DNA from 3 places in the Paenibacillus sp. FSL L8-0641 genome. Region 2 is predicted to be linked to each of the others. Evidence: a T-box and tRNA genes for the amino acid it is inferred to sense, from the RefSeq annotation. Region 2 holds a T-box; the other regions hold tRNA genes.

Region 1 (9,258 bases), 2.9 Mb from region 2:
CCGTCTTTCCTCCCTCTCCCATGCAGGAAAAGGATGTATCGGGTATTAGCTACCGTTTCCGGTAGTTATCCCTGTCTTGTGGGCAGGTTGCCTACGTGTTACTCACCCGTCCGCCGCTAGGTTATGTAGAAGCAAGCTTCTACATAACCCCGCTCGACTTGCATGTATTAGGCACGCCGCCAGCGTTCGTCCTGAGCCAGGATCAAACTCTCCATTAAAGACCAACCGAAGCTGGTTTATAGAAAGAGCGATAAGCTCATTTTGAAACTGACGAGATAAAAAATATCTCTTGTTTGATTTTGCGAACAAAATCGTTTTACTCACTCGTTGTTCAGTTTTCAAAGATCAAACATTTCTCTTTCGCTGCGTTTTTCAGCAGCTATAAGATCATATCATGTTCGTTTCAAAAATGCAAGGGCTATTTTTCTTTTTTTTAAAAATCATTTCACCCAAGCTTTTCGCTTTTGAAACTGCTGTTTTGTTGTCAGCTTAAATAATATATCATTTTCGGCCAGAGAAAGCAACTTGTAAAAATATCCTTTTTTTTAAAATATGGGATTTCTTCCTCCTTTTATTCAACCATTATTAGAATTAGCTCCACTGTTACTTCAAAACGGTTGGTGCATAAAATGTCATGCATTCAGTTCCATTTAATATATATACTTTATTGCTAATTAGCCGCTATACGACGTTAATTAGTTATTTGGTAATCTATGTTGTTCGTACCCCATGTGCTAGATTGCTATAAGACCTGCGGCAAGGCGAAGTCTCTTGGACCCCGCCTAATGGTATTCATATATTAGAGGCGACAAATTTCATGGGCACATTGGCCGTACGAAGGACAGCAGCACATGCCACGTAATACCTTGAGATCGTGAATGACAATCTTTCCATCCCTTGTATCTAGGGTTCCCTGCTCTTTCAGCGCGCTCAGCATCCGGTTCACACTCTCGCGCGTCGCTCCAATCATCTCACCTAATTCGGAGTGACTTAGCTTCATATTTAGTAAAATGCCATCCTTCACAGCCACGCCACATGTATTGCTAGCACGGATCAATGTAGACGCTAACGCTCCAGTTTTACCATACAACAGTAAGTCCCGAAAACGCGATTGCATAATGCGTTGCTTCATCGCCATCCACTGGATGAACTGAAGTGCCATTTCCCCATTTTTGGACAAGAGCGACTCCAGATCCTTAACAAGCACGACGCCTAACTCACACACATCAGCTGTTTCCGCAGTGCAACTATACTCTTCTCCATCTATCCCGCTAAATTCCCCAATTAAGTCGCCTTGATGCTGAATGGTCAGAATCAGTTCTTTACCATCTTCTGTCGATTTACGAAGTTTGACATGACCTGAATGTATATAATAAAGCTGCTCTGCATCATCGCCCTCTCGGAAAAGCATAACGCCTGCCTTTACCTTCTTCCAGGACATAATATCTTTTAGCAGATCAAAATGCTCATCTGTCAAATAAATCTGAATTCCCGTGCGTTCCGCTTCGTCCCCAAACCGTTCCATACAAGTGGCTTGCATGTTAGCGTCCTCCTCGTGTTTACCTGATATCTATATCATAATGTTTTAACGCCTGGGTTGTTATCGGGAGAACACCTGATTTTATACCTTCCTACTCCCTGATTTGCTGTGATAAATATCACTTCTGAAGTAAGCTAACGCCCCATTTATCGACCATTTCCCTACTCCTTATCCGACCAGATGAAAAGTCAGTGTTTCCTGCGCCTATAGATCAGGGGGTTCCCCGATCTACTTTTGCAACTGTCGAAACTACAATGAACTAGAGATATAGTTTGGTTATGAAAAAGGATGTGTCTTCTATGCTACAAATAACGGATGAAATGCGAAAAGAACTGAACCAGTTGAGAGATACTATTTATGGTGATCTCACTGCCCTTGCATTTATGTCCAAGTCAGGTGGTAAGTTGCATTGGTATTACGCCTCTGGTAGCCGAAGCAATCGCTATCGCCTTATTTCTTTTAAGATTGGCCATGGTATTGCCGGTATGGCTGTTCGCTTGGGGCGTACCGTAACTGTAAGTGCTTTGTTATCAGGTAGTATACGTCTGCGTCAGGAATGTGCACTAATGCTGGCCGAGCAGCTTCACTCTGCTGTTGCCATTCCCTTTTCCAGCACAGGGGATCTGCCCAACGGTGTGCTGCTTCTTGGTAATCGTGATGTGAGGATGTTCACAGAGTCTGATATAGCCGAGGCTACTCAAGTAGCTCAACGCCTTAGCCAACTATGTGCTTACCCTCTCACTCCATAGCTCAACAATGTTTCTATAGATAATGATCCTCATCAGATACTTGATATAGCTGTCCCTAACTATCTTTGTTGATTGAAATCCCTAAAATTTGCTATGATTATGACAAAACGTACGGTTTTTTACCGTTCGAGGGGATGACAAATTGATTCGTATACTAGTAGTGGATGATCACGTTGTCGTACGTTCTGGCCTCATGGCCCTATTGGACGGCAAAAACGGTATTAAGGTAGTAGGAGATGCAGCAGACGGGGATGAGGCAATCCGCAAGGCAGTGGAGCTACAACCTCATGTTGTGCTCATGGATTTTAGCATGCCACCTGGAAAAGATGGTCTCACAGCAACCACTGAATTAAAAAAACAGCTGCCCGATACAGAAGTCCTTATTTTAACGATGCATGACGATGAAGAATATCTGTTCCGAGCCATTCAAGCTGGAGCATCCGGATATATTTTAAAAAGCGCACCTCACGAGGAGTTACTCGCTGCCATCCAGTCTGTGGCCGAAGGTAGTGCCTATTTGTACCCGAATGCAACCAAACGACTGATGAGTGAATATCTGGACAAAATCAAACAGGAAGGCATAGCCGGACCCTATGAATCCTTGTCTGAGCGGGAAAAAGAGATTCTATCCTGGGTAGCCAAAGGATATGCCAACAAGGAAATTGCCGAGCACCTGGTGATTAGTGTCAAAACCGTAGAGTCCCATAAAAGCAATCTTATGGAGAAGCTTAACTTGAAAACACGACCTGAGCTAGTCAAATTCGCACTAAAAAAGGGGCTACTCCATTATGAATGAACCTTCTAACCCTTTACTGCAGCATGCCTTTGGTGAATCAACCGATAAACTGCTGAATGATCTGGAAATTTATATACCAGAATCCCCTTTTCTTCATGCGCTGCGTAACTCACTCCACCAATTATCCAATCTGAAATTTGCCCTAGATACGTCTTCCATCGTTGCTTTGACCGATCATCGAGGTATTATTCAGTACGTAAACGACAAGTTCTGTGAGATTTCGCAATACAGTCGTGAAGAGCTGATCGGTCAGGATCATCGTCTCATTAATTCAGGCTATCATACCCCCGCCTTCATGAAAAACCTGTGGACTACGATCCGTTCAGGTGAGGTATGGCGAGGAGAAATACGTAATCGTGCTAAAGATAACAGCTACTACTGGGTGAATACTACGATCGTTCCGTTTATGGACGAGGAAGGTAAACCCTATCAGTACTTAGCGATCCGCAATGAGGTCACTAAACTGAAGAGAGTAGAAGCTGAACTTCAGTCTATGATGACACAAGTCATGCAAATACAGGAAGAAGAACGTAAACGCTTTTCAAGAGAGCTGCATGATGGGATAGGGCAAAGCTTATTTTCACTTATTATTCAATTGGATAGCCAACTTGCCGAACAACCTAGTGCTACTCTGGAGAATCTCCGTTCGCAGGTGACCGACATCATCAAAGATGTTCGTGGTCTAGCGTGGGAACTTCGTCCCTCAGTTCTGGATGATCTGGGTGTCGTCCCAGCCATAAGAACCTATATTGAAAACTTCTGTTCTCATTACGGGATTGAGGTGCATTTTCAATGCAATCTACGTAAACGGGTTGATATTCGCAAGGAAATTGCAATTTATCGGATTGTACAAGAGGCGTTAACGAATGTAGCCAAATACGCAGATGTAGCAGAGGCATATGTCGACGTTGAGGATCAAAATGAAATGATACAAGTGACCATTCGGGATAAAGGCATTGGATTCTCTGGAAAGTCCCAAGGAGAGGGAGTTGGATTGTTCAGTATGGAAGAACGAGCTAGAGGGGTAGGGGGATTTATGAGCATAACCTCTGCTCCAGACGAGGGAACCTCCATCCAGCTGACCATTCCCGTGTAAAAACTGTCCACTAGATCGGTTATCGGCGTATACCAGTTGCATGATCAGAACGAATACACCGATACCGAAGATTATGGATAATCAACACATTGTGGATTACATGAGGATAAATACAAAAAAAGAGAGAGCTCTGTCCCCAGACAGGCTCTCTTTATTTATAAGGTGTCACCACTGAGGCAACAAGAATCCGCTATAGCAAAAAGCGGGTGATGGGAATCGAACCCACGCTACCAGCTTGGAAGGCTGGAGTTCTACCATTGAACTACACCCGCAAATCAGTATCGGGATGACACGATTTGAACATGCGACCCCCTGGTCCCAAACCAGGTGCTCTACCAAGCTGAGCTACATCCCGACATTATACATTTTTTAAGAAATGGCGCGCCCTGAGAGATTCGAACTCCCGGCCTTTTGATTCGTAGTCAAACGCTCTATCCAGCTGAGCTAAGGGCGCATATTAAATTCCATAATGAGCAGTCAAGGCGCCACCCAGATTTGAACTGGGGAATGAAGCTTTTGCAGAGCTTTGCCTTACCACTTGGCTATGGCGCCGTATGGATAATGGAGCGGACGACGGGAATCGAACCCGCGACCCTCGCCTTGGCAAGGCGATGCTCTACCGCTGAGCCACGTCCGCAAAATATGGTGCGGTCGAGAGGACTCGAACCTCCACGGGGGGTTAGCCCACACGGACCTGAACCGTGCGCGTCTGCCAATTCCGCCACGACCGCAAAATAATTATAAATGGTGAGCCATGAAGGACTCGAACCTTCGACACCCTGATTAAAAGTCAGGTGCTCTACCAACTGAGCTAATGGCTCTTAATGGCTGGGGATATAGGATTTGAACCTATGCATGACGGAGTCAAAGTCCGTTGCCTTACCGCTTGGCTAATCCCCAATAAATTAAGAATAAAGGGCGGCCGATGGGGCTTGAACCCACGAATGCCGGAGTCACAGTCCGGTGCGTTAACCACTTCGCCACGACCGCCATATGATTATGAAAAGACTGGTGGAGGATGATGGATTCGAACCACCGAACCCGTAAGGGAGCAGATTTACAGTCTGATGCGTTTGGCCACTTCGCTAATCCTCCAAAATGGTGCCGGCGAGAGGACTTGAACCCCCAACCTACTGATTACAAGTCAGTTGCTCTACCAGTTGAGCTACACCGGCACATTACTCATTTCCCACTTGAAAGGTGGCTCGGGACGGAATCGAACCGCCGACACGAGGATTTTCAGTCCTCTGCTCTACCGACTGAGCTACCGAGCCATATTAAATTTTATTACTACATCATATAATCCGCACTATATATGCCAATTATATATGAAGCTAAAATGGCGGAACTGACGGGATTCGAACCCGCGATCTCCTGCGTGACAGGCAGGCATGTTAGGCCTCTACACCACAGTTCCAGAGGCATTTCCAATAGGAAATTAATTGCGGGGGCAGGATTTGAACCTACGACCTTCGGGTTATGAGCCCGACGAGCTACCGAACTGCTCCACCCCGCGACATTAAAAAGCATTTCTCAAATTTTCTTATGGTGGAGGCTGAGGGGATCGAACCCCCGACCCTCTGCTTGTAAGGCAGATGCTCTCCCAGCTGAGCTAAGCCTCCATGTTATGACCCGTAGGGGATTCGAACCCCTGTTACCTCCGTGAAAGGGAGGTGTCTTAACCCCTTGACCAACGGGCCTTACAAAATAAGTTCTGGTCTCAATAAATTTATGGCGGAGAGAGAGGGATTCGAACCCTCGCACCACTTTCGCAGTCTAACCCCTTAGCAGAGGGTCCCCTTATAGCCACTTGGGTATCTCTCCGAGTAGCGGCAGAGGGGATCGAACCCCCGACCTCACGGGTATGAACCGTACGCTCTAGCCAGCTGAGCTACGCCGCCACCTTAATATATAAAAGTCAGAAATATTCAAAATATGGCTCCCCGAACAGGACTCGAACCTGTGACAACTCGATTAACAGTCGAGTGCTCTACCAACTGAGCTATCAGGGAATATTGGTGGAGCCAAGCGGGATCGAACCGCTGACCTCCTGCGTGCAAGGCAGGCGCTCTCCCAGCTGAGCTATGGCCCCAATCTTTTTGTTATTCTAGAAGTGGTGGGCCTTAGTGGACTCGAACCACCGACCTCACCCTTATCAGGGGTGCGCTCTAACCAGCTGAGCTAAAGGCCCTAACATGTAAAAATTTATCATCCTCTAAAGGATATCGCTTGGCGACGTCCTACTCTCCCAGGACCCTGCGGTCCAAGTACCATCGGCGCTGGAGGGCTTAACGGTCGTGTTCGGGATGGGTACGTGTGGAACCCCTCCGCTATCGCCACCAAACATGAATTTGCTACGCAAATTCTTCCGTATTGAAACTCGGTTCATCACAGCTGTGTGAATGAATTTCAATGCGTATTTCGTATGTATTTCTACATACCTTCAAGGTTACACCCTGAAAACTGGATCCGAAACTCATTTGCGTTTTATCTTTAGGATAAGCCCTCGACCGATTAGTATTGGTCAGCTCCATGCATTACTGCACTTCCACCCCCAACCTATCTACCTCGTCGTCTTCAAGGGGTCTTACATACTGGGAAATCTCATCTTGAGGGGGGCTTCACGCTTAGATGCTTTCAGCGCTTATCCCTTCCGTACATAGCTACCCAGCGGTGCTCCTGGCGGAACAACTGGTACACCAGCGGTACGTCCATCCCGGTCCTCTCGTACTAAGGACAGCTCCTCTCAAATTTCCTACGCCCACGACAGATAGGGACCGAACTGTCTCACGACGTTCTGAACCCAGCTCGCGTACCGCTTTAATGGGCGAACAGCCCAACCCTTGGGACCTACTTCAGCCCCAGGATGCGATGAGCCGACATCGAGGTGCCAAACCTCCCCGTCGATGTGGACTCTTGGGGGAGATAAGCCTGTTATCCCCAGGGTAGCTTTTATCCGTTGAGCGATGGCCCTTCCATGCGGTACCACCGGATCACTAAGCCCGACTTTCGTCCCTGCTCGACTTGTAGGTCTCGCAGTCAAGCTCCCTTCTGCCTTTGCACTCTTCGAATGATTTCCAACCATTCTGAGGGAACCTTGGGGCGCCTCCGTTACTCTTTAGGAGGCGACCGCCCCAGTCAAACTGCCCACCTGACACTGTCCTCGCACCGGTTTACGGTACCAAGTTAGAACCTAGATACGATCAGGGTGGTATCCCAAGGATGCCTCCCTTCAAGCTGGCGCTCAAAGTTCGACGGCTCCCACCTATCCTGTACAGATCGTACCCAAATTCAATATCAAGCTGCAGTAAAGCTCCATGGGGTCTTTCCGTCTTGTCGCGGGTAACCTGCATCTTCACAGGTATTAAAATTTCACCGGATCTCTCGTTGAGACAGCGCCCAAGTCGTTACGCCATTCGTGCGGGTCAGAATTTACCTGACAAGGAATTTCGCTACCTTAGGACCGTTATAGTTACGGCCGCCGTTTACTGGGGCTTCGGTTCATAGCTTCGCTCTTGCGAGCTTACCACTCCCCTTAACCTTCCAGCACCGGGCAGGCGTCAGCCCGTATACTTCGCCTTGCGGCTTCGCACAGACCTGTGTTTTTGCTAAACAGTCGCTTGGGCCTTTTCACTGCGGCCCCCTCGGGCTATTCACCCTACCGAGGCACCCCTTCTCCCGAAGTTACGGGGTCATTTTGCCGAGTTCCTTAACGAGAGTTCTTCCGCGCGCCTTAGAATTCTCTTCTCGCCTACCTGTGTCGGTTTGCGGTACGGGCACCTTCTCCTGGCTAGAGGCTTTTCTTGGCAGTCTGAGATCATGACCTTCGCTACTACAATTTTCGCTCCCCATCACAGCCCAGCCTTACGATGTGCGGATTTGCCTACACATCAGCCTCACTGCTTAGACGGACATCCATCAGTCCGCGTCACTACCCTACTGCGTCACCCCATCGCTCATAACGGATTACGGTGGTACAGGAATTTCGACCTGTTGTCCTTCGACTACGCCTATCGGCCTCGCCTTAGGTCCCGACTTACCCTGAGCGGACGAACCTTCCTCAGGAACCCTTAGGCTTTCGGCGGATCTGATTCTCACAGATCTTTTCGTTACTCATACCGGCATTCTCACTTGAATGCAGTCCAGCGCTCCTTACGGTACACCTTCAACCCGCATTCAACGCTCCCCTACCCCTGATGCAAGCATCAAGCCATAGCTTCGGTGGTGTGTTTAGCCCCGTTACATTTTCGGCGCAGAGTCACTCGACCAGTGAGCTATTACGCACTCTTTCAATGGTGGCTGCTTCTAAGCCAACATCCTGGTTGTCTGTGCAACTCCACATCCTTTCCCACTTAACACACACTTGGGGACCTTAGCTGATGGTCTGGGCTGTTTCCCTTTCGACAATGGATCTTAGCACTCACTGTCTGACTCCCGGAACTAAATCTATGGCATTCGGAGTTTGACTGAGCTTGGTAACCCTTGCGGGCCCCGCACCCAATCAGTGCTCTACCTCCACGATTCTTCTTTCCGAGGCTAGCCCTAAAGCTATTTCGGGGAGAACCAGCTATCTCCGGGTTCGATTGGAATTTCTCCGCTACCCCCACCTCATCCCCGCATTTTTCAACATGCGTGGGTTCGGGCCTCCAGTGCGTGTTACCGCACCTTCACCCTGGACAGGGGTAGATCACCCGGTTTCGGGTCTACGTCCACGTACTCATTCGCCCTATTCAGACTCGCTTTCGCTGCGGCTTCAGCTCTTCACCTTAACCTTGCACGGGAACGTAACTCGCCGGTTCATTCTACAAAAGGCACGCCATCACCCATAGATCGGGCTCTGACTTCTTGTAAGCACACGGTTTCAGGATCTATTTCACTCCCCTTCCGGGGTGCTTTTCACCTTTCCCTCACGGTACTGCTTCACTATCGGTCGCCAGGGAGTATTTAGCCTTGGCAGATGGTCCTGCCGGATTCATACGGGGTTTCACGTGCCCCGCACTACTCGGGATCCGTCTCGGAGAGAACCAGTTTTGAACTACAGGGCTTTTACCTTCTCTGGCGGGCCTTTCCAGACCTC
Region 2 (9,258 bases):
TTAACTCTATAATGGCACGTTACACTGGTCCTAAATTTAAATTGAGCCGTCGTCTCGGTATTTCCCTGAGCGGCACAGGTAAAGAATTGAAACGCCCTTTCCCTCCGGGACAACATGGTGCAAACCAACGGAGAAAAATCAGCAACTACGGTATGCAGCTTCAAGAGAAACAAAAGTTGCGTCACATGTACGGCTTGGGTGAAAAACAATTCCGTACCCTGTTCAACAAAGCTCAACACATGCACGGTATCGCTGGTGAAAACTTTATGTTCTTGCTGGAAAGCCGCCTGGACAACCTTGTATTCCGTCTTGGCTTTGCTAATTCCCGTGCAGGCGCACGTCAATTGGTAGCTCACGGTCACGTTACTGTGAACGGTAAAAAAGTTGACATCGCTTCTTACCAAGTAAGCCCTGGCGACGTGATCGGTCTTCGTGAAAGAAGTCGTTCCCTGTCTTCCATCAAAGAAGCTTTGGAAAACCGCAACCACTTGGTAGCTTACCTGGAGTACAATGACGCAGCTCTGGAAGGTAAATTCATTCGTTTGCCTGAGCGTGGCGAATTGTCCCAAGATATCGATGAAAAACAAATCGTCGAATTCTACAACCGCTAATCCCTGCATTAGCACCAAAAAGCACCCGAATTTATTCGGGTGCTTTTTTTATATTCCTTATGATCGAGCCTGAGAGTTTTATTCAATGGGGATGTATACTTTCATGCTCAAATGATCTGGATAGGAGGAATTCATCACGTCCGTAATTTCAAAATCTGGTCCCTCCCTCCGTTCAAAATTAGAATTAGGAAGCCATGTGCCATAGATAAAGTCTCGTATATTCTGAACCCGTCCATCTGAACCCGAAGCGTCAAACTCAGCATACTTCCCTGCTGGAATCTCCATATATATGAAACCCTCTGCCAGTTCATTTGACTCTTTTTCAACTGCCTCGCCCACCACAAATGAAAATGCACCATTGTCTTCAAATCGACAGGCAACCCCATATGACATTCCCGGTGCGATCTTGTTCGGGATACACATAAAATATTCATTGGCTCCAAAGTGCCCATAAAATCCTGGAATTTCTTTATAGTGCTGCTCATTATTCAGATTTGTTTTATATTCATACCCTATAATTTTGGTCGTTTCGAGCTGCAATATCACTGGCTTGTTCACATCCAAATCCCCCTTCGTATTTTTTTGATAATCCAGAAAATTAATTTTGCTTTGTCCAGGAAGCTCAATATCACTGTTACGATATTTCCCAGGGGTGATCCCAAAATTCTTTTCAAAAGCGCGGGTAAAGGCTTCTTGCGAGTTGTACTGAAACTCAATAGCAATGTCCAACACTTTTTGATTGGATTGTTTTAGCTGTTCAGCCGCCTCGGACAATCTTCTCCTTCTTATATACTGTTGAACCGTAAAACCCGAAATGGCCTGAAAAACCCGCTGGAAATGAAAAGCTGAAAAGCATGCCTGTGAAGCAATATCGGCAATTTTTAGATCCTCCCGGAGATTCAATTCAATAAACTCAATCGCACACTGAATTCGTTTAAAATAGTCCATATAATCCTTCCCCACACTCGTAATTGTTCTGATTATCGATCCTACACTCAAATTGTGCAACCCACGTTTTCATTATGTATAACTCTTCACCTACATGTTTGATTATTTGTGCTAAGTTTACCATGACTTTTCACTTGGCAGAAATAAAAAAGCAACGCTGAGATCGAGACAATCTCAGAGCTGCTTTTGAATATATTTTCATTATCCAAGCTTGATTTTAGCAAATTTCCGTTTACCTACCTGCACAATGTCGCCTTCCTTCGGCGTGTATGCTTCGTTCACATCGGTCCATTTCTCTTCGTTAATTTTGACCGAACCCTGCTGAATACTGCGCTTGGCTTCACCGTTAGATGCTGCAAAGCCCAGATGAGTCAGCAACTGGATCACACGAATGCCACCTTCTTCTAACTGATCAGCCGTCAAGGTGAACTCTTCAATATCGTCAGGCAGCGCGCGCTGCTGGAATACGGTCACAAAATGCTGCTTCGCTGCTTCCTCTGCTTCTTCACCATGGTACATGCGCACTAACGTTCCAGCCAGCTTCATTTTGGCATCACGTGGATGCACTGAGCCTTCCTTAACACCTTTCGCCAGCTCTGCCAACTCCTCGTTGTTGATATCCGTTGCAAGCTCAAAATATTTCAGCATCAGCTCATCAGGAACGGACATGGATTTTCCGTATATTTCGTTCGGCTCCTCATCAACACCAATGTAATTCCCCAAGCTTTTACTCATCTTCTGAACTCCATCCAGCCCTTCAAGCAATGGTAAAGTAATAGTAGCCTGTGGCTCAACTCCGTATTCTTTTTGCAGGGTTCTACCCATCAGAAGATTAAACTTCTGATCCGTTCCCCCTAATTCAATATCGCTTTGGAGAGCCACGGAATCCATGCCCTGCATCAGCGGATAAAAGAACTCATGGATACTGATCGGCAAACCGTTTTGGTACCTTTTGGTAAAATCATCCCGTTCCAACATACGGGCAACCGTTACTTTGGCCGACAGGGTTACTACATCAGCAAAAGACATTGGCCCTAACCATTCGGAATTGTAAAATACCTTTGTTTTTTCAGGATCGAGAATTTTAAAAATTTGTTCCTTGTATGTTTGGGCATTGCGCTGTACATCTTCCTCAGTCAGTTGCTTACGAGTCTCCGATTTACCTGTCGGATCACCAATTCTGCCTGTAAAATCTCCGATAATCAGTTGTACTTGATGGCCTAATTCCTGGAACTGGCGCAGTTTGTGCATAACAACCGTATGTCCGATGTGAATGTCGGGAGCAGATGGATCAAGGCCCAGCTTAATTTTGAGTGGCTCGCCGCTAACGACCGATTTGATCACCTTACGCTTCAGCTCATCCTCCGGTACAATTTCCGCTACACCCCGCTGTATCACCTCTAGCTGTCGTTCTACCTCTACCTGCTGCTCCGGCTTCAATTCTTCCCACTTCATCCTGTATACCTCCTATTTTTCATCCAAAATATTACATATTAGACAAACCAAAAAGCCCCTTTCATCCCAAGGGACGAGAAGGAGCTACTCGCGTTACCACCCTAATTAAAGAAACGCATGTCAAAGACAGACATTTCTTTCACTTCATTCCTATAACGGGCCTACACCCGGTACTGGATTACTATGGTGCTTCGCAAACCTGCAAAAGCTTTCCATTCATCCAGACAGCTCCAGACGGTAATTCAAAGGAGGGACGCTACCGATTCACACCACCCATCGGCTCTCTGTACAACGTGAATCCGCCTTCTACTGAAGTCTTTCTCTGCTTTTCACGATATTTACTTTGACCTATTTATAACACACTGCTTTTATGTAGTCAACGACACCAAAAGACAGGCTTTTTAGCATATGGGTTCATTTTGTAATTTTATGCTATAATAATGGCTGTTATAAAGGAGGAAGACTTAATGGTTGAAGAAAAAAACAATGTATCAGAGCCAAAGCCTTCCCGCTTGCGGACAACCATGCGAAGGCTCGGCCGTGTCATAAAGTGGGTCGTCATCATCGGTTTTATGGGGGCACTATTTGCAGGAGGAGCGGCCGCCGGCTATGTTGCTTCTATTGTAAAAAGCGAACCCGTGCGTTCCAGATCCATGATCCTACAGGAAGTAGATAAGAATGCAATTACAGGCTTCGCTTATTTCAATGATGGCTCTCCCATCGGACAACTCCGGACAGAAGAAGATCGAAGACCTGTCACGTTTAAGGAGATTCCACAACTCGTCATTGACGCAGTCATTGCCATTGAAGATAATCATTTTTACGAGCATAAAGGTGTCGATCTATCGGGAACACTGCGTGCTGTGAAGCAAAAGGCGCTGCATGAATCCGTACAAACCGGGGGTAGTACCCTCACCCAGCAGCTTGCGCGTCGTGTCTTTCTAAATCTCGATCGCACGGATGATCGCAAGGTCAAAGAAATTTTGCTGTCTCTGCGCCTTGAGCGCTTCCTAAGCAAGCAACAAATTATTACGGCCTATCTTAATAAAGTACCTTTTGGTAACGGTTCAAGCGGTTACAACGTCTTTGGCATTAAAGCAGCGGCCAAAGGTATCTTTAATGAGAATGATCTGAACGAGCTTAATATAGCCCAGGCTGCCTATCTGGCAGGTTTGCCACAGCTTCCTTCTTCCTATTCTGCTTACAACGGTAAGGGTGAGTTTAATGAAGCTGGCTTTAAAAGAGCCATCAACCGCCAGCACCTGGTGCTCAGTCGAATGCTGGAGGAGAACAAAATCAATAAAGCACAGTATAATGAAGCGATGGCTTTTGATATCAAAAAATCTCTCGCACCACGTACTGTTAAGGCTTATAACACCTATCCATATCTTATGATAGAAACAGAACGACAAGCTGCGCAGGCACTCATGTCTGTCACTAATCCGGGTCAAGCAGCTAATGCCAGTGCAGATGCCAAAACCAAGGACGATAATGATTTGCTCAAAGAAGCTGAACAGCAGCTTCGCACAGGCGGTTATATGGTGTACACCACCATTGATAAGAGCGTATACAAATCTATGCGTCAAATTGCAGAAAATAAGAATAACTTCTCTGCCACTAGTAAAACCAAGGGTGACGAACAAGCAGCGGCTATTCTGATTCAGCATAAAACAGGCGCCATTCTTGGAATGATGGAAGGTCGGGACTTCCAAAAGGAGCAGATGAATTATGCCACCCAGATGGTTCGTCAGCCGGGTTCGGCAATGAAACCGATTGCTGCCTATCTCCCTGCATTGGACAGCGGTCTTGTGCAGCCTGGTAGTATCGTGGATGATGCCCCTATTATTTTGAAAGATGGCAGTAATGGGTATCACATTCCGAAAAATTCTAACAACCGCTATCAAGGATTGGTCACGGCGCGTTATGCACTGAATCAATCGCTCAATACGGTAGCACTCAAGCTGTTTAACGAAAAAGTAGGGATCAGCAAAGCCTGGGCTTTTGCCAAGAAGCTGGGCATCACCACCTTGGAATCCAGTGATAACAACGCCCAAACGGGTGTACTTGGCGGCTTGGCCCATGGGGTGACCGTCGAGGAGCTTACGAATGCATATGGAGCCATTCCAAATGGCGGTGTGTTTAATGACGCCTATATGATCGAAAAGATTGTGGATTCGCAAGGCAATATTATATACAAGCATCAGCCTAATCCTGTGCAGGCCTTCTCACCGCAAACCGCCTACCTGATGACAGATATGTTGCGTACAGCCGTGTCGGAGGGCACAGGCAGACTGGTGAAGCGGAACTTTGATCAATCCGGTAAGATTCCGATTGCCGGCAAGACAGGCACTACGCAATCCTACACTGATGTTTGGTTCGAGGGCTTTACGCCTGACGTCACACTGGGTGTATGGGTTGGTTACAAGCAACCTGTCAATAAGCTTGAAACGAAAGTCCAAAAAGAGCGGGCTCGCCGCTTATGGGCTCTAATCATGAATGAAGTAACAACTAAAGATGCTCAGCTGTTCCAAACGGACAGCTTCAAGAGACCTGACGGCATTGTAAGCCGTACAGCATCCGCGTATGGTTCGGACATTTATAACAGTAAGTATCCACCTAAAAACAGTGAAAATGGTGTGAGTCGTGCGAAATATATTACCTACCAAGGTGTGAATTATATTCCACGCGATGGTACACCGGATGATATGTTATATGAACGGACCGTTAGGAAACGGGAAAAGTCAATCTCAGAATTGATTAAAGAGCTTCAGCAAGCCTTTAAGGTGATGAGACGACATAATTCGTTGTCCTACTATCTGCCTCAGGATGCAGATAAGGAAGCTCCTACTCAGATTGATCCACGCAAGGACGATGGAGCAGCTCCTAACGCTCCATCTAGCGTCAACGTAAGCTATAGTGATGGTAAAGCCATAATCAGCTTTAGCCCAAGCGGAAACAGCGACGTCGTAGGATACCGTCTGTATCGTTCTACAGATGGGGGGAGCTTCCAACGGCTTGGCAAGGTCGTTATGGCTGACAGCTCCAAGGTGTTCTCTGACAGCCCTGGGGGCAGCAGCTCTAGCTACTACGTGACCGCCGTTGATGTGGGCGGCCATGAGTCCGGTCCAAGCACGAAAGCAAGCGCAACACCTGTAGTGCCACCTGCAGATTCTGAGTCTCCAGACGTTCCGGGCGAGGGAGATGGAACAGGTGAGCAGCCTACAGAGGTCCCTACTGCCCCTGGACAGCCTCAAGCTAAAGCCGCAGGCTCATCCGTAGCGCTCCAATGGAGCGCAGGTAAGTCGGCGGACGCTATTACAGGCTATAACGTGTATTACAGCGAAAGCGGTGCGGAGCCTTTTACAAATATAGGCTCTACCGCATCTACCAGCTTTGAATATAAGTCGAGGAAAAAGCCAAAAGGCTGGTTTCGTGTCACTTCCATGAATGCCATGGGGGAATCGGCTCCTTCCGGAGCCGTCCGTCCATAACTGAAGACAAGAGTAGAAAGTGATAGGAGTCCCCTTAGCCATTAAGGCTTTGGAGACTCCTTTTTTTAATTCTAATATACACAGTACTTCAATCCTCTATGGTAGATAAGTCACCTGTAGGAAGGTTAAGCTCCCAGGCTTTCAACACGCGTCTCATAATTTTACCAGAGCGGGTTTTGGGTAACTTTTCCTTAAATTCAATTTCGCGTGGAGCAGCATGGGCAGACAGCCCTTCCTTAACGAAGCGATAGATGTCCTGCTGTAAAGCTTCAGACGGTGCATAGCCTTCACGCAGTGCAACAAAAGCTTTGATAATCTCTCCCCGCACGGTATCTGGTTTTCCAATGACTCCGGCTTCCGCTACAGCAGGATGCTCCAGAAGCTTGCTTTCCACCTCAAAAGGGCCGATTCGCTCTCCAGAGGAGTTAATGACATCATCAATCCTACCCTGAAACCAGAAATATCCGTCCTCATCCATGTAAGCTGAATCACCCGATACATACCAACCGGGAAAGCGGAAATATTCCTGAAACTTGTTCGGATTGTTCCATATACGATTCATCATGGATGGCCATGGTGTACGGATCGCCAAGTGACCCATTCGGTTAGGAGGCAACACCTGCCCTCTGTCGTCCAAAATAGCTGCTTGAATACCTGGGAGTGGCTTTCCCATCGAACCCGGCTTAATCGGCAGCTCAGGGTAATTACAGATCAACTGTGCTCCTGTTTCCGTCATCCACCAAGTATCATGAATGCGCTGTGTATATACTTGCCATCCCCATCGCACCACTTCGGGATTCAGCGGTTCCCCAACGGATAATACATGCCGCAGACTGCTGAGATCATATTTGGAAACAACCTGCTCCCCTGCGCTCATCAGCATCCGAAACGCTGTAGGAGCACTATACCATATGGTCACTTCGTGACGCTCAATCGTACGGTACCAGTCTTCCGGGCTGAAACGCCCCCCACGAATGACATTCGTCGCTCCATTTAGCCATGGAGCAAAAATACCGTATGACGTTCCCGTGACCCAGCCAGGATCAGCAGTACACCAATACACATCATCTTCCCGCAAATCCAGCACCATTTTGCCAGTATAGTAATGCTGAATCATTGCATTTTGCACATGATACACGCCTTTGGGCTTGCTTGTTGAGCCTGATGTATAGTGAATAATTAATCCATCTTCACGACCCAACCATTCAGGCTCAAGTTCCTCTGAGGACGTAAGCATTTCTGTCTCAAAATCGATAATTCCCTGCTCGCGTTCATCCATATCACCAACCACAAAAATATGCCGTAGCTCAGGAAGCTCCTCACGTTTTACCCGTGACAGAAGCGCAGGTGTGGTCACTAATGCCACTGCCCCACTATCCTCCAATCGATCCTTAACCGCAGTTTCCATAAACGCCTCAAACAATGGACCGACAACAGCCCCTACCTTTAGAACACCAAGTAAACTAATAACCAGCTCAGGTGAACGTGGCATGAAAATAAACACCCGCTCCCCTTTACCAATACCGTATTTGCGCAGCACATTTCCGAACCTGTTAGAGCTAGCACGAAGCTGAGAGAAGGTGTAGGTTTCATGACGGTTTGCGTCACAATACAATAGTGCCGCTTTCTCACCCCGTCCTTCCTGTACATGTCGATCAATGGCTTCATGTGCCATATTTACCTTGCCTGTTTCATACCACGTAAAATGACGCTCTGCATCCTCCCACTGAAAGTTGTTGTAAGCTTGTTCATACGGGCCCATGTTGGATGTGGGAACTACAGTCTGGAGTTCTTCAATCTTCATGCGTTCAGCCTCCTCACAATGGATTAATGAGAAATACACAGGACAAGATAACGCTTACAAAAATCAATAAAGCAGATAGATTCCTTTGGTTTACTGGTTGATTTAAATTGTGAACATTTTATGTCTAAAACAGTATATCATAGGTCACGATGTGACGACCATCCTTTTCATTTAATTGTTTTTTTGCTATAAGTATGGGATATGAGGAACGAGCTCATGGCGAACAAGGAGGGCGTACGTATGCAGCATTTAAAACTGTACCACTCGGATACGCTGAATCATAACGGACAAACAATCTATGTAGAAGGCCCCGTATCCGCGGATCAACTGCGTTCATTTCAAATGCACAAGCAATTAGATGCCTTTCGCAAACCAAAGGAGCAATTCGACGCGTTGGTGGATATTTCGGAACTGCCAGAAGGCAGAATTATCATTGCCCACAACGGGGAAACCCTTTTGGGATATGTTACTTTTCATTACCCAGATGAGATGGAGCGCTGGTCGGAAGCTGGCATGAAGGATTTACTGGAACTCGGAGCTGTTGAGGTAGCCGATGACTATCGTGGTCTAGGCCTGGGTAGCCGAATGATTCGGATTGCCTTTGAGGATGGACAGCTTGAATCCTATATTATTTTTACGACCGAATACTATTGGCATTGGGATTTAAAAGGCAGCGGTCTCTCCGTATGGGAATACCGCCGCATGATGGAGCGTCTAATGAAAACTGTAGATATGGTCTGGTACGCCACGGATGATCCTGAAATATGCTCACATCCTGCTAACTGTCTGATGGTACGAATGGGAAAGGATGTGCCCCTCGCATCACAAGAGCAGTTTGACCATATCCGATTTGTCCGAAGATTCATGTATTAAAAAAAATTATACCATTAGCCCAAATGCTTGAGCATGAACTCCACAATACGATGCGAACGATGTGAAGCTTCTACCG
Region 3 (9,258 bases), 1.2 Mb from region 2:
GAACTGAACGATTAGTCCGCCTTTCACCGGAGAAGCAACCAAACCTCGAACAACCTCCGGCGCTTCCTCCAAACTAGACCACGCATTCTCAGCTTTGTAATCTCCACTTTCGTAGATATCCCATTTTTCAAGATTGATTTTCTCCACTTTAGGCAACTCCAGCGTCCCTTCCAGTTCGAGTGCATGAACGCGGCGTTCAATCAGCCAACGAGGTTCATCCTTAGCGCTTGACCATGCGCGTAAATCGTCCACATTCATTGAAACTCTAGCTTGTATATCCACGTGCTGTTCCTCCTCTCCGGCTTTTAAGCATCCCTTACCGTCTCATCCGTAATCCCAAGTTCCTCCTTCACCCAATCGTACCCTTCAGCCTCCAAACGGTGGGCAAGCTCCGGACCGCCAGATTTAACTATCCGGCCTTGCATCATGACATGCACAAAATCCGGGGTAATATAATTCAACAGTCGTTGATAATGGGTGATGATTAAAAAGCCTCTATCCGGGCTGCGCATCTCATTTACGCCATTGGCCACAATACGCAGTGCATCAATATCAAGCCCTGAGTCCACTTCATCCAGGATCACAAACTTGGGTTCAAGTAGCATCATTTGCAAAATCTCATTCCGCTTTTTTTCACCGCCAGAGAATCCCTCATTCAAATAACGATGCACAAATTCCGGGTTCATCTCCAGCCCCTTCATTTTGCTCTCCATTTCACGGATAAAACGGATTAAGGATATCTCATCGCCTTCTTCACGCCGTGCATTGATGGCACTTCTGAGAAAATCCGAGTTGGTCACGCCAGCAATTTCACTTGGGTATTGCATTGCGAGGAACAAGCCTGCCTGGGCACGCTCATCCACCTCCATCTCCAGAAGGTCTTCATTGTCCAATGTCACCTTACCGCCAGTAACCTCATATTTGGGATGGCCCATTAAAGCTGAAGCCAATGTACTTTTTCCCGTCCCATTAGGCCCCATAATCGCATGAATCTCTCCGCCATGAATCTCCAGTGTGAGCCCTTTTAAAATTTCTTTCCCTTCAATCTTGGATCTTAATTCCTCAATCTTTAATGTCGTCATTTATCGTAAACTTCCCTTCGGAGTATTCTTCGGCACGCGCCACCAAATCACTCATAAATTTTCCAATAGTCTGCTGCTCAACCTCTGAATAGGATTCAATGAATTGGTAAAACCTTTCTTCTTTTTCTTTGTGCATTTCTTTATGCAAATGATAAACGTGTCTTCCCTTATCCGTTAAACTAAAGTAAATCTCCTTACGATTGCTGTTCAGTTGACTTCTCATAATGAAGCCCATTTCCAGCAGCTTTGCACTAATTTTAGTAATGCTAGCTTTGGACAACCCCATCTTCTCCACAATCCCGGTATGATTTATCGGTTCATAATCACCAATGCAATCAATAACGTGCACACTAGTAATATTGTTGGAAAGCATGTCAATCTGGTACTTTCTGGCCTGTTGCCGAAACGAGTTAAATTCTTGTTCAGTATACAGCTCATTCAGATGTAGCATTTTAATATATTGCTCGTAAAGATGACCTTTAAAATGATTTTGAAACTCCAATTTCCCAATCTCCCCTCTCTTGTAGTAGTTGAGACCAAGTTCAGTGTCTCCATTAGATTTTTTTGTTCACTAGTAAACAAAATTATATTAACACAATTGATATTGATAATCAATATCAATTGTGTTAAATGTGACGCAATTTTGGAGGCGCTTTTCATGGGTTTGTTGTCATTGTCATCGGCCTCATGCTGTGTTTTGACTAGGGCACGACCCGGAAATGGTTTTGAATACCTCTGATCAATCCTGCTTTGCGGGGGTTGAACAATGGAACCAATTCGGCAGCATCCGGATGGATCTGGTAACCGAAGCCAAGTCCAATACCGTTGCCTATGAACGTCATGGTACACCTGCCACAGACCGGGGTCGCTACCGTAAAAAGAGGACAAAGGTGGTGCTTGACCGAGCTGTTTTAAAGCCGTATCGCCGCGTTTGAGTACGCTATCGTGAGCATGTATGGCAAAAAATAATCCGTCAGTTACCTGTGTCTGGATATGTTATGGGGCCAAAGAGTATACCAAAAACTGTGGTTTTTGCTGGTGAATCAGAACAGGCGGTGCTCCATTTTAGCCAGCACCGATCTGACACTGGAGACAACCTAGATCATCGAACTTTATACCGCCCGGTTCAAAATCAAATGCACCTTCTGGGAGCTAAAGCAATCCATCGGCGGATTCAGCTACCACTTTTGTAGCAAATCCATTTCGAAGCTCAACCGGTATTTGAAAAAGGATCGGGTTCACCCTCTGGAGTTGTTGGAAGAGGAGAAAGCGCAACGGGACATCCGCCTAACTGTAAAGATGAGAATGGTAAACGATAACCGAAATGGATCCCTACGGGGCTTAAGATAAAAGGAACCAAGAAAAGAGCCGAAATCTTGCTTCAGGAAGCCAGGAAGAATTATCATATGGAAGGACAAGCACTCGCGGTTGAAAACGAAGATATGCTGTAAGAGTAAAAGCGGCTACTCTATCCGGTAATCTGCCACTGGTGGACACGTTCTATGAGCTTCTGATTCGTATGAAGGAATAACAGGAATCCTATCGCTTATCTTCTGACAATTCTTATTGTCTTGAATACCTGGAGTATATTTATGTATATTTATGTAGATGTATTAGGGGTAAGCATGAAAGAAGTTCAGGAATGGTTAGGCCACAGCGATTATGCAACAACGGCAAATATTTATTCGCATTTGGAATACAACTCAAAGGTGTCTTCAGCTCAAGCAATGAGGGGGTACTAAAGCTCAAATAAAAAAAGCTCACTAGAGAATGTCTCTAATGAACTCTTTTAGTTAATACCGGCGAGAGGACTCGAACCTCCACGGTTTCCCACTCGATTTTGAGTCGAGCGCGTCTGCCATTCCGCCACGCCGGCGTATTCAATTATGGAGGCGCCACCCAGATTTGAACTGGGGAATAAAGCTTTTGCAGAGCTTTGCCTTACCACTTGGCTATGGCGCCAGAGTGTAACAAAGCGGACGACGGGAATCGAACCCGCGACCCTCGCCTTGGCAAGGCGATGCTCTACCGCTGAGCCACGTCCGCATAAAGATGGCTGGGGATATAGGATTTGAACCTATGCATGACGGAGTCAAAGTCCGTTGCCTTACCGCTTGGCTAATCCCCAATAAGTAAAGGGCGGCCGATGGGGCTTGAACCCACGAATGCCGGAGTCACAGTCCGGTGCGTTAACCACTTCGCCACGACCGCCGCAAGTAATGAATAATTGGCAGGGGCAGCAGGAATTGAACCCACACCAACGGTTTTGGAGACCGTTGTTCTACCTTTAAACTATGCCCCTATAAAACTGGTGGAGGATGATGGATTCGAACCACCGAACCCGTAAGGGAGCAGATTTACAGTCTGATGCGTTTGGCCACTTCGCTAATCCTCCAAAAATGGTGCCGGCGAGAGGACTTGAACCCCCAACCTACTGATTACAAGTCAGTTGCTCTACCAGTTGAGCTACACCGGCACATAAAATATTCAATTAAAAGTGGCTCGGGACGGAATCGAACCGCCGACACGAGGATTTTCAGTCCTCTGCTCTACCGACTGAGCTACCGAGCCTTAGAATAAGGCTTTTCATTACACGTTATAATACTAATGGCGGAACTGACGGGATTCGAACCCGCGATCTCCTGCGTGACAGGCAGGCATGTTAGGCCTCTACACCACAGTTCCATAATAATTTTAATTGGTTGCGGGGGCAGGATTTGAACCTGCGACCTTCGGGTTATGAGCCCGACGAGCTACCGAACTGCTCCACCCCGCGACAATAATAAATATTAAATTTTCAAATGGTGGAGGCTGAGGGGCTCGAACCCCCGACCCTCTGCTTGTAAGGCAGATGCTCTCCCAGCTGAGCTAAGCCTCCACACCGAAACACTTTTCATATTATACCATAATAAACTTTTTATTGCAAGTTTTTTTTATGATATTTTTATGACCCGTAGGGGATTCGAACCCCTGTTACCTCCGTGAAAGGGAGGTGTCTTAACCCCTTGACCAACGGGCCATGCTACAAATTAATTATGGCGGAGAGAGAGGGATTCGAACCCTCGAGACGCTTTTGGCGCCTACACGATTTCCAATCGTGCTCCTTCGGCCAACTCGGACACCTCTCCATATGGCTCCCCGAACAGGACTCGAACCTGTGACAACTCGATTAACAGTCGAGTGCTCTACCAACTGAGCTATCAGGGAATATTAAGTATTTGTTTCAAGGTTACACCCTGAAAACTGGATCCGAAACTCATTGCGCTTTATCTTAGGATAAGCCCTCGACCGATTAGTATTGGTCAGCTCCATGCATTACTGCACTTCCACCCCCAACCTATCTACCTCGTCGTCTTCAAGGGGTCTTACTAATTGGGAAATCTCATCTTGAGGGGGGCTTCACGCTTAGATGCTTTCAGCGCTTATCCCTTCCGTACATAGCTACCCAGCGGTGCTCCTGGCGGAACAACTGGTACACCAGCGGTACGTCCATCCCGGTCCTCTCGTACTAAGGACAGCTCCTCTCAAATTTCCTACGCCCACGACAGATAGGGACCGAACTGTCTCACGACGTTCTGAACCCAGCTCGCGTACCGCTTTAATGGGCGAACAGCCCAACCCTTGGGACCTACTTCAGCCCCAGGATGCGATGAGCCGACATCGAGGTGCCAAACCTCCCCGTCGATGTGGACTCTTGGGGGAGATAAGCCTGTTATCCCCAGGGTAGCTTTTATCCGTTGAGCGATGGCCCTTCCATGCGGTACCACCGGATCACTAAGCCCGACTTTCGTCCCTGCTCGACTTGTAGGTCTCGCAGTCAAGCTCCCTTCTGCCTTTGCACTCTTCGAATGATTTCCAACCATTCTGAGGGAACCTTGGGGCGCCTCCGTTACTCTTTAGGAGGCGACCGCCCCAGTCAAACTGCCCACCTGACACTGTCCTCGCACCGGATTACGGTACCAAGTTAGAACCTAGATACGATCAGGGTGGTATCCCAAGGATGCCTCCCTTCAAGCTGGCGCTCAAAGTTCTACGGCTCCCACCTATCCTGTACAGATCGTACCCAAATTCAATATCAAGCTGCAGTAAAGCTCCATGGGGTCTTTCCGTCTTGTCGCGGGTAACCTGCATCTTCACAGGTATTAAAATTTCACCGGATCTCTCGTTGAGACAGCGCCCAAGTCGTTACGCCATTCGTGCGGGTCAGAATTTACCTGACAAGGAATTTCGCTACCTTAGGACCGTTATAGTTACGGCCGCCGTTTACTGGGGCTTCGGTTCATAGCTTCGCTCTTGCGAGCTTACCACTCCCCTTAACCTTCCAGCACCGGGCAGGCGTCAGCCCGTATACTTCGCCTTGCGGCTTCGCACAGACCTGTGTTTTTGCTAAACAGTCGCTTGGGCCTTTTCACTGCGGCCCCCTCGGGCTATTCACCCTACCGAGGCACCCCTTCTCCCGAAGTTACGGGGTCATTTTGCCGAGTTCCTTAACGAGAGTTCTTCCGCGCGCCTTAGAATTCTCTTCTCGCCTACCTGTGTCGGTTTGCGGTACGGGCACCTTCTCCTGGCTAGAGGCTTTTCTTGGCAGTCTGAGATCATGACCTTCGCTACTACAATTTTCGCTCCCCATCACAGCCCAGCCTTACGATGTGCGGATTTGCCTACACACCAGCCTCACTGCTTAGACGGACATCCATCCGTCCGCGTCACTACCCTACTGCGTCACCCCATCGCTCATAACGGATTACGGTGGTACAGGAATTTCGACCTGTTGTCCTTCGACTACGCCTATCGGCCTCGCCTTAGGTCCCGACTTACCCTGAGCGGACGAACCTTCCTCAGGAACCCTTAGGCTTTCGGCGGATCTGATTCTCACAGATCTTTTCGTTACTCATACCGGCATTCTCACTTGAATGCAGTCCAGCGCTCCTTACGGTACACCTTCAACCCGCATTCAACGCTCCCCTACCCCTGATGCAAGCATCAAGCCATAGCTTCGGTGGTGTGTTTAGCCCCGTTACATTTTCGGCGCAGAGTCACTCGACCAGTGAGCTATTACGCACTCTTTCAATGGTGGCTGCTTCTAAGCCAACATCCTGGTTGTCTGTGCAACTCCACATCCTTTCCCACTTAACACACACTTGGGGACCTTAGCTGATGGTCTGGGCTGTTTCCCTTTCGACAATGGATCTTAGCACTCACTGTCTGACTCCCGGAACTAAATCTATGGCATTCGGAGTTTGACTGAGCTTGGTAACCCTTGCGGGCCCCGCACCCAATCAGTGCTCTACCTCCACGATTCTTCTTTCCGAGGCTAGCCCTAAAGCTATTTCGGGGAGAACCAGCTATCTCCGGGTTCGATTGGAATTTCTCCGCTACCCCCACCTCATCCCCGCATTTTTCAACATGCGTGGGTTCGGGCCTCCAGTGCGTGTTACCGCACCTTCACCCTGGACAGGGGTAGATCACCCGGTTTCGGGTCTACGTCCACGTACTCAAGTCGCCCTATTCAGACTCGCTTTCGCTGCGGCTTCAGCTCTTCACCTTAACCTTGCACGGGAACGTAACTCGCCGGTTCATTCTACAAAAGGCACGCCATCACCCGTGATTTTTCCAAAGGAAAATATCATAGGGCTCTGACTTCTTGTAAGCACACGGTTTCAGGATCTATTTCACTCCCCTTCCGGGGTGCTTTTCACCTTTCCCTCACGGTACTGCTTCACTATCGGTCGCCAGGGAGTATTTAGCCTTGGCAGATGGTCCTGCCGGATTCATACGGGGTTTCACGTGCCCCGCACTACTCGGGATCCGTCTCGGAGAGAACAAGTTTTGAACTACAGGGCTTTTACCTTCTCTGGCGGGCCTTTCCAGACCTCTTCATCTAACCGGTTCCTTTGTAACTCCATGTGAGACGTCCCACAACCCCAAGGAGCAAGCTCCTTGGTTTGGGCTAATCCGCGTTCGCTCGCCGCTACTGACGGAATCACTATTGTTTTCTCTTCCTCAGGGTACTTAGATGTTTCAGTTCCCCTGGTCTGCCTCTATTCTGCCTATGTATTCAGCAGAAAGTGACTGTCGATGAAGACAGCCGGGTTTCCCCATTCGGACATCCCCGGATCAAAGCTTGCTTACAGCTCCCCGAGGCCTTATCGTTGTTCGCCACGTCCTTCGTCGGCTCCTGGCGCCTAGGCATCCTCCGTGTGCTCTTTGTAGCTTAACCTAGTATTTACATCGTAAATACGATTTGCTTTGAATTTCGGTTCAACACTTACGTGTGAATGAAATTCAAGGCAGCTACCTTTATTTCACTTGTTTACACAAGATCAGCTTAAAGGAATATTCTAAAACGCAATTTCGTTTCGGTATCCAGTTTTCAAGGTGCAATTCGCTTCATCGAAGCGAAACCCGATGAATATTTCGGTTCCACACGAATGTGTGAATGAAGTATTCGTCGAAGCTTGAGAGTTTGAACTCTCAAAACTGAGCAACGAGTGAGTAACAGGCCTAAACCTGAGTTTTGAAGCTTACGCTTCATATTTGAATGTTTCCATCGCAGGAAACGATTCTCCATAGAAAGGAGGTGATCCAGCCGCACCTTCCGATACGGCTACCTTGTTACGACTTCACCCCAATCATCTACCCCACCTTCGGCGGCTGGCTCCCTTGCGGGTTACCCCACCGACTTCGGGTGTTGTAAACTCTCGTGGTGTGACGGGCGGTGTGTACAAGACCCGGGAACGTATTCACCGCGGCATGCTGATCCGCGATTACTAGCAATTCCGACTTCATGTAGGCGAGTTGCAGCCTACAATCCGAACTGAGACCGGCTTTTCTAGGATTGGCTCCACCTCGCGGCTTCGCTTCCCGTTGTACCGGCCATTGTAGTACGTGTGTAGCCCAGGTCATAAGGGGCATGATGATTTGACGTCATCCCCACCTTCCTCCGGTTTGTCACCGGCAGTCTGCTTAGAGTGCCCAGCTTGACCTGCTGGCAACTAAGCATAAGGGTTGCGCTCGTTGCGGGACTTAACCCAACATCTCACGACACGAGCTGACGACAACCATGCACCACCTGTCTCCTCTGTCCCGAAGGAAAGCCATATCTCTACAGCGGTCAGAGGGATGTCAAGACCTGGTAAGGTTCTTCGCGTTGCTTCGAATTAAACCACATACTCCACTGCTTGTGCGGGTCCCCGTCAATTCCTTTGAGTTTCAGTCTTGCGACCGTACTCCCCAGGCGGAATGCTTAATGTGTTAACTTCGGCACCAAGGGTATCGAAACCCCTAACACCTAGCATTCATCGTTTACGGCGTGGACTACCAGGGTATCTAATCCTGTTTGCTCCCCACGCTTTCGCGCCTCAGCGTCAGTTACAGCCCAGAGAGTCGCCTTCGCCACTGGTGTTCCTCCACATCTCTACGCATTTCACCGCTACACGTGGAATTCCACTCTCCTCTTCTGCACTCAAGCTCCCCAGTTTCCAGTGCGACCCGAAGTTGAGCCTCGGGATTAAACACCAGACTTAAAGAGCCGCCTGCGCGCGCTTTACGCCCAATAATTCCGGACAACGCTTGCCCCCTACGTATTACCGCGGCTGCTGGCACGTAGTTAGCCGGGGCTTTCTTCTCAGGTACCGTCACTCTTGTAGCAGTTACTCTACAAGACGTTCTTCCCTGGCAACAGAGCTTTACGATCCGAAAACCTTCATCACTCACGCGGCGTTGCTCCGTCAGGCTTTCGCCCATTGCGGAAGATTCCCTACTGCTGCCTCCCGTAGGAGTCTGGGCCGTGTCTCAGTCCCAGTGTGGCCGATCACCCTCTCAGGTCGGCTACGCATCGTCGCCTTGGTAGGCCTTTACCCCACCAACTAGCTAATGCGCCGCAGGCCCATCCACAAGTGACAGATTGCTCCGTCTTTCCTCCTTCGCCCATGCAGGAAAAGGATGTATCGGGTATTAGCTACCGTTTCCGGTAGTTATCCCTGTCTTGTGGGCAGGTTGCCTACGTGTTACTCACCCGTCCGCCGCTAGGTTATGTAGAAGCAAGCTTCTACATAACCCCGCTCGACTTGCATGTATTAGGCACGCCGCCAGCGTTCGTCCTGAGCCAGGATCAAACTCTCCATTAAAGACCAACCGAAGTTGGTTTATAGAAAGAGCGATAAGCTCATGTTGA

The links. A T-box is a leader RNA that pairs with one kind of tRNA and senses whether it is charged. The one in region 2 lies ahead of tyrS (tyrosine--tRNA ligase), so its partner is inferred to be a tRNA-Tyr.
Region 1: it encodes a tRNA-Tyr, which carries the amino acid that the T-box ahead of tyrS (tyrosine--tRNA ligase) is inferred to sense. The anticodon was not compared.
Region 3: it encodes a tRNA-Tyr, which carries the amino acid that the T-box ahead of tyrS (tyrosine--tRNA ligase) is inferred to sense. The anticodon was not compared.

What each region holds. Positions count from the first base shown of each region.
Region 1 is NZ_JBBOUW010000001.1:445,040-454,297, reverse strand. It holds rRNA gene MKY16_RS02025 (16S ribosomal RNA) at 1-218, opposite strand, end outside; gene MKY16_RS02020 (Crp/Fnr family transcriptional regulator) at 800-1,540, opposite strand; gene MKY16_RS02015 (GAF domain-containing protein) at 1,840-2,289, shown strand; gene MKY16_RS02010 (response regulator) at 2,432-3,085, shown strand; gene MKY16_RS02005 (PAS domain-containing sensor histidine kinase) at 3,078-4,181, shown strand; tRNA gene MKY16_RS02000 (tRNA-Gly) at 4,383-4,453, opposite strand; tRNA gene MKY16_RS01995 (tRNA-Pro) at 4,463-4,536, opposite strand; tRNA gene MKY16_RS01990 (tRNA-Arg) at 4,559-4,635, opposite strand; tRNA gene MKY16_RS01985 (tRNA-Cys) at 4,662-4,733, opposite strand; tRNA gene MKY16_RS01980 (tRNA-Gly) at 4,744-4,818, opposite strand; tRNA gene MKY16_RS01975 (tRNA-Leu) at 4,825-4,912, opposite strand; tRNA gene MKY16_RS01970 (tRNA-Lys) at 4,927-5,002, opposite strand; tRNA gene MKY16_RS01965 (tRNA-Gln) at 5,007-5,081, opposite strand; tRNA gene MKY16_RS01960 (tRNA-His) at 5,099-5,171, opposite strand; tRNA gene MKY16_RS01955 (tRNA-Tyr) at 5,191-5,276, opposite strand; tRNA gene MKY16_RS01950 (tRNA-Thr) at 5,281-5,356, opposite strand; tRNA gene MKY16_RS01945 (tRNA-Phe) at 5,383-5,455, opposite strand; tRNA gene MKY16_RS01940 (tRNA-Asp) at 5,522-5,598, opposite strand; tRNA gene MKY16_RS01935 (tRNA-Met) at 5,624-5,697, opposite strand; tRNA gene MKY16_RS01930 (tRNA-Val) at 5,728-5,803, opposite strand; tRNA gene MKY16_RS01925 (tRNA-Glu) at 5,810-5,881, opposite strand; tRNA gene MKY16_RS01920 (tRNA-Ser) at 5,914-6,005, opposite strand; tRNA gene MKY16_RS01915 (tRNA-Met) at 6,009-6,082, opposite strand; tRNA gene MKY16_RS01910 (tRNA-Asn) at 6,118-6,193, opposite strand; tRNA gene MKY16_RS01905 (tRNA-Ala) at 6,198-6,273, opposite strand; tRNA gene MKY16_RS01900 (tRNA-Ile) at 6,296-6,372, opposite strand; rRNA gene rrf (5S ribosomal RNA) at 6,409-6,525, opposite strand; rRNA gene MKY16_RS01890 (23S ribosomal RNA) at 6,676-9,258, opposite strand, start outside.
Region 2 is NZ_JBBOUW010000001.1:3,317,717-3,326,974, forward strand. It holds gene rpsD (30S ribosomal protein S4) at 12-611, shown strand; gene MKY16_RS14870 (AraC family transcriptional regulator) at 690-1,559, opposite strand; gene tyrS (tyrosine--tRNA ligase) at 1,761-3,014, opposite strand; T-box leader at 3,081-3,346, opposite strand; gene MKY16_RS14880 (transglycosylase domain-containing protein) at 3,482-6,505, shown strand; gene acsA (acetate--CoA ligase) at 6,594-8,309, opposite strand; gene MKY16_RS14890 (GNAT family N-acetyltransferase) at 8,550-9,182, shown strand; gene MKY16_RS14895 (5'-methylthioadenosine/adenosylhomocysteine nucleosidase) at 9,197-9,258, opposite strand, start outside.
Region 3 is NZ_JBBOUW010000001.1:4,482,933-4,492,190, forward strand. It holds gene sufD (Fe-S cluster assembly protein SufD) at 1-258, opposite strand, end outside; gene sufC (Fe-S cluster assembly ATPase SufC) at 306-1,082, opposite strand; gene MKY16_RS20350 (MarR family transcriptional regulator) at 1,063-1,584, opposite strand; gene MKY16_RS20355 (hypothetical protein) at 1,802-2,017, shown strand; tRNA gene MKY16_RS20360 (tRNA-Leu) at 2,880-2,958, opposite strand; tRNA gene MKY16_RS20365 (tRNA-Cys) at 2,970-3,044, opposite strand; tRNA gene MKY16_RS20370 (tRNA-Gly) at 3,057-3,128, opposite strand; tRNA gene MKY16_RS20375 (tRNA-Gln) at 3,136-3,210, opposite strand; tRNA gene MKY16_RS20380 (tRNA-His) at 3,221-3,293, opposite strand; tRNA gene MKY16_RS20385 (tRNA-Trp) at 3,311-3,384, opposite strand; tRNA gene MKY16_RS20390 (tRNA-Tyr) at 3,392-3,477, opposite strand; tRNA gene MKY16_RS20395 (tRNA-Thr) at 3,483-3,558, opposite strand; tRNA gene MKY16_RS20400 (tRNA-Phe) at 3,581-3,653, opposite strand; tRNA gene MKY16_RS20405 (tRNA-Asp) at 3,691-3,767, opposite strand; tRNA gene MKY16_RS20410 (tRNA-Met) at 3,782-3,858, opposite strand; tRNA gene MKY16_RS20415 (tRNA-Val) at 3,885-3,960, opposite strand; tRNA gene MKY16_RS20420 (tRNA-Glu) at 4,030-4,101, opposite strand; tRNA gene MKY16_RS20425 (tRNA-Ser) at 4,119-4,210, opposite strand; tRNA gene MKY16_RS20430 (tRNA-Asn) at 4,214-4,289, opposite strand; rRNA gene MKY16_RS20435 (23S ribosomal RNA) at 4,355-7,302, opposite strand; rRNA gene MKY16_RS20440 (16S ribosomal RNA) at 7,656-9,211, opposite strand.